One region of the Mitsuokella jalaludinii genome, then DNA from elsewhere that is predicted to be linked to it. Evidence: riboswitches for the same ligand, from Rfam matches in the RefSeq annotation. Region 1 holds a riboswitch; the other holds the start of a gene.
What was found. A riboswitch is a leader RNA that binds a small molecule or an ion and turns the genes downstream of it on or off. The one in region 1 is predicted to bind thiamine pyrophosphate.
Positions count from the first base shown of each region.

Region 2: linked by a shared signal. The riboswitch ahead of thiC (phosphomethylpyrimidine synthase ThiC) and the one ahead of thiS (sulfur carrier protein ThiS) in region 1 are both predicted to bind thiamine pyrophosphate.

Region 1 is NZ_CAKMXA010000001.1:528,024-530,411, reverse strand. It holds gene QDI87_RS02445 (nitrite/sulfite reductase) at 1-1,085, shown strand, start outside; TPP riboswitch at 1,133-1,248, shown strand; gene thiS (sulfur carrier protein ThiS) at 1,335-1,532, shown strand; gene QDI87_RS02435 (thiazole synthase) at 1,631-2,388, shown strand, end outside.
Region 2 is NZ_CAKMXA010000001.1:802,902-805,289, reverse strand. It holds gene QDI87_RS03715 (Hsp20/alpha crystallin family protein) at 1-24, shown strand, start outside; gene QDI87_RS03710 (phenylacetate--CoA ligase family protein) at 67-1,050, shown strand; TPP riboswitch at 1,138-1,233, shown strand; gene thiC (phosphomethylpyrimidine synthase ThiC) at 1,283-2,388, shown strand, end outside.

The sequences.
Region 1 (2,388 bases):
GCGATTTCTCGAACCTGCCGCGCAAGTTCAAGATCTCCATCTCGGCCAACCCGCATGATGCCGGCTTTGCGCGCATCAATGACCTTGCCTTTGTGCCGGCAAGGCGCGAGGGGGAGGCGGGCTTCGTCGCCTACGTCGGCGGCGGCCTTTCGGCAGAGCCGCATCTTGCGGTACGCCTGCCGTTCTTCATCCGCCCGGCGGAGGTCAAGGCCGTCGCTGAGGCTGTCGCAACGCTCTTCCGCGACGAGGGCTACCGCGAGAAGCGCAATCACTGCCGCCTCAAGTACCTCGTGGCGGACCTCGGCGCAGAGCGTGTCGCCGAGAAGATCGAGGCACAGACGGGCGCTCTGCTGCGCGGCGGCGAGGAAGTCACCGCCCCGTGGAACTACGGCCGCTTTTACGGCATCCACGCGCAGAAGCAGCCGGGACTCTGCTACGTCGGCGTCCACGTGAAGAACGGCCACATCCGAGCCGAAGACCTCCGGGCATTTGCCGAGCTTGCTGAGCGCTTCGGCCAGGGACGCCTGCGCACGACGAACTCGCAGAACCTCATCCTGCTCGACATCCCCGAGGGAGAGACCGGGGCACTGCTTCATGATGCAATCTTCAAGGCCTACCCGACGGCGCCGGGGTTCTTCACGGGCTACGCCTCCTCGTGCACGGGCAATGCCTACTGCAACTTCGCACCGATCGAGACGAAGAACCGCCTGCACGAGCTCACGGCCGCGCTCGACGAAGCTTTCCCAGAGGTCGGACAGCCGCTGCGCATCAACCTGACGGGCTGCTTCCACGCCTGCGCGCAGCCGCAGGTCGCCGACATCGGACTGACGGGCGGCCGCGCGCGCGTCGGCGAGGCGGTCGTGCCCGTCTACACGTTGATGATCGGCGGACATCTCGGCGAGGGATCTGCCTTTGCTCGGCCGCTCGAGGGGCGCGTGGCCGACGACAAGCTCCTCGGCCTCCTGGAGGCCCTCGTCCAGAAGTACCTCGCACTGCGCGAGGCGGGCGAGCCGTTCTACGCGACGGTCGCGCGCACGGGCCTCGAGCTTTGGCAGTCTGTCGCCAACCAATACACAATTGCTTGAGAGACGCGTTGACAATGTGAAAGAGTCCGACTATAATAAGAGTTGCAATTGCATAACGGGGGAGCTTGCGGCGTCGTGCACAGCAGGCTGAGAGGGGACTCGTGGTCCCGACCCTTGACCTGATTTGGATAATGCCAACGTAGGGAGATGGAGCGCTTCGCCGCAGGGCAGGCGCAGACGTGAGATGAGCGAAGGAAGACCAAGCAGGTCTTCCTTCTTTTTTTATGCAGACAGGATGGAGATGAACCTATGGTCACGATCAATGGAGAAGCACAGGCCAAAGACGGCACGATGCTCCTGGACTTCCTGAAGGAAGCCGGCTACGACAGCCGGGCAATCGCTGTCGAGTACAACGGCGCGATCCTCGCGAAGGATGCGTACGAGACGACATCATTCAGGGCGGGCGATGTCGTCGAGATCGTCTGCTTCATGGGCGGCGGTGCCTGACGGCCCGCAGCAGCTGCCGTATATGCACAGAGAGATAGAGAAAGAAGACGATAGAAATGACAGAATCCACAAAATCCACGAAATCCATCGAGGAAAAGATGGCCGAGGACAGCTTCACGCTCAGCGGCCACACGTTCCACTCGCGTTTCATTCTCGGCTCGGGCAAGTACTCGCTCGAACTCATCGACGCGGCCGTGCGCTATGCCGAGGCAGAGCTCGTGACGGTGGCCGTGCGTCGCGCGAACACCAAGGAGAAGGAGAACATCCTCGACTACGTGCCAAAGACCGTCACCCTGCTGCCCAATACCTCGGGCGCCCGCACGGCGGAGGAGGCCGTGCGCATCGCGCATCTCGCCAAGGCGCTCGGCTGCGGCGACTTCATCAAGATCGAGATTATGCGCGACTCGAAGTACCTGCTGCCCGACAACAACGAGACGATCCGCGCGACCGAAATGCTCGCCAAGGAGGGCTTTGTCGTGCTGCCCTACATGTACCCCGACCTCTACGCCGCCCGCGCGCTCGTCGATGCCGGTGCAGCGGCCGTCATGCCGCTCGCCGCGCCAATCGGCTCGAACAAGGGACTCGCGACGAAGGAATTCCTGCAGATCCTCATCGACGAGATCGACCTGCCGATCATCGTCGACGCCGGCATCGGCAAGCCGTCGGAGGCCTGCGCGGCGATGGAGATGGGCGCCGCGGCCATCATGGCGAACACGGCTCTCGCGACGGCCGGCGATGTGCCGCTCATGGCCTCGGCGATGCGCGATGCGATCCGCGCCGGCCGCAAGGCATATCTCTCGGGGCTCGGCCGCGTGCTGACGCGCGGTGCCGCCGCTTCCGACCCGCTGACGGGCTT
Region 2 (2,388 bases), 270 kb from region 1:
AAGACCGTATTCGATATCCAGTGAGATTCCCGCGGGCTGCCCGACGGGACAAGAGGAGAGATGTCTTTGTTTGCCAATCCATCGATGGAACAGATTGCGCCCGAGGAGCTGCGGGCGCTGCAGGAGAAGCGCCTGCAGAAGCAGTTGCGCTGGGCCGCGGAGAAGAGCGCGCATTACCGCGAGGCGTTTGCCGAGCGGGGCATGAACGGCCAGTCGCTGAAGGAGTTGAAGGAGACGGGTGCGCTTCAGGCCTTGCCGCTGCTCAGCGCCGCTGATTTTGCGGGCCGGAAATCATTCGACTTCCTGACGATGCCGCTCTCGAGCCTGCTGCGCATCTCGCAGATGCGGGCGGCAAGTGGCGAGGGGGCGCCGTTCGTCCACTTTGCGACGAATGGCGATATCGCGCACCGCATCGAACTGGTGACGCGGAGCCTCGTGGCCTGCGGCCTGCACAATGCCGCGCTTGCAGCCGTGCTCGGCGATGGCGCAGACAGCCGCATCATGGATGTCCACTATGCGCTCGAGTTCATCGGCGCGGCCACCATGATGCTTGGCACTGAGCCGGAGCGATGGGCAGAGCAGCTGGATCTCGTGACGCCGGAGACGCTCATCGGTACGCCTGAGCGCCTGCTTGCACTCGATGATGCCCTGCTGCAGCGCGGCAGCGGCCTCAGCGAACTGCCGCTCTCGCGCATCATCTTCCTGCATGAGAGCGCGCCGAGCGCTGAGCTCGCCGCGTCGCTGCAGGCGATGACGTCGGCCAGGGTCTATCACATGCTGGCCCTGCCGGAGCTCGGCACGGCGGCGCCTTTTTTGCCCTGTGAGCCTGGTGAGCTGGCCTTTCACCTCCAGGAAGATTTCGTGCTGGGCGAGGTCATCGACCCGCAGACCGGAGAGCCGGCAGAGGCAGCCGGTGAGCTCGTCCTGACGACTCTGCTGGCGGAGGCCATGCCGCTCGTGCGCCTGCGCACGGGCCTCTATGTCGAGCCGATTCCTGCGCCTTGCACCTGTGGCCGCACGATGCGCCGCTTCCGCCTTGTCCTGCCTTGAGGCAGTCTCTCGAGGTGTTGCATTTTGTGATGAATTCTGATAAACTGATAGAGAAGCTTGCTTCTGCAGGTAAAAACCGCATAAAAGACGATTCACTAGGGGAGCCATCTGGCTGAGAGGAGTATTCCGACCCTTGGAACCTGTTGGGTTAAGACCTGCGTAGGGAAGTGACAGAGCATATCTTGCCGTCCGGTACGCCGGGCGGCTTTTGTTTTTCAGGAGGTATTGTTACATGGCGACACAAATGCAGCAGGCCCGTGAGGGCCGCATCACCGATGCGATGAAGATTGTAGCACAGGAGGAGCACATCCCTGTCGAGACAATCCGCGAGCGCGTGGCAAACGGCACGATTGCCATCTGCGCGAATGTCAATCACGAGAACCTGCGCCCGCGCGGCGTCGGCGAGGGACTGCGCGTCAAGGTCAATGCGAACATCGGCACGTCGAGTACGTTCCCGGACATCGAGCCGGAGCTCGAGAAACTCGATGAGGCCGTGCGCTGCGGCGCCGACGCTGTCATGGATCTCTCGACGGGCAACAACATCGACATCTCGCGTCAGCGCATCATCGAGCATTCGCCGATTATGGTCGGCACGGTGCCTTTGTATCAGGCGACGGTGCGCTCCATCCGCGAGCACGGCGCCGTCGTCGAGATGACGGATGACGACATCCTCGAGACGATCGAGCAGCAGGCCAAGGACGGCGCGGACTTCATGACGCTGCACTGCGGTGTCACGCGCAGCGCCATCGAGCGCATGCGCCGCCAGGGCCGCATCATGGACATCGTGAGCCGCGGCGGCTCCTTCATCGCGGGCTGGATGCTGCACAACGAGATGGAGAACCCGCTCTACGAGCACTACGACGACATCCTCGACATCTGCGAGAAGTACGATGTGACCATCAGCCTCGGCGACGGCATGCGTCCGGGCTGCACGGCCGATGCGACGGACCGCGGCCAGCTCACGGAGCTCATCACGCTCGGCGAGCTCGTGGACCGCGCCTGGAAGCGCGGCGTCCAGGTCATGGTCGAGGGGCCGGGCCACGTGCCGTACGATCAGATTGAGGCGAACATGAAGCTCGAGAAGCGCCTCTGCCGCCACGCGCCGTTCTATGTGCTTGGACCTCTTGTAACGGATATCGCACCGGGCTATGACCACATCACGGCGGCCATCGGCGGCACGCTCGCCGCTGTCTCCGGCGCGGACTTCCTCTGCTACGTCACCCCGGCCGAGCACCTGGCGCTGCCGACGATCGAGGATGTCCACACGGGCGTCATCACGAGCCGCATCGCCGCCCATGCCGCTGACCTCGTGCGCGGCGTGCCGGGTGCGCGCGAATG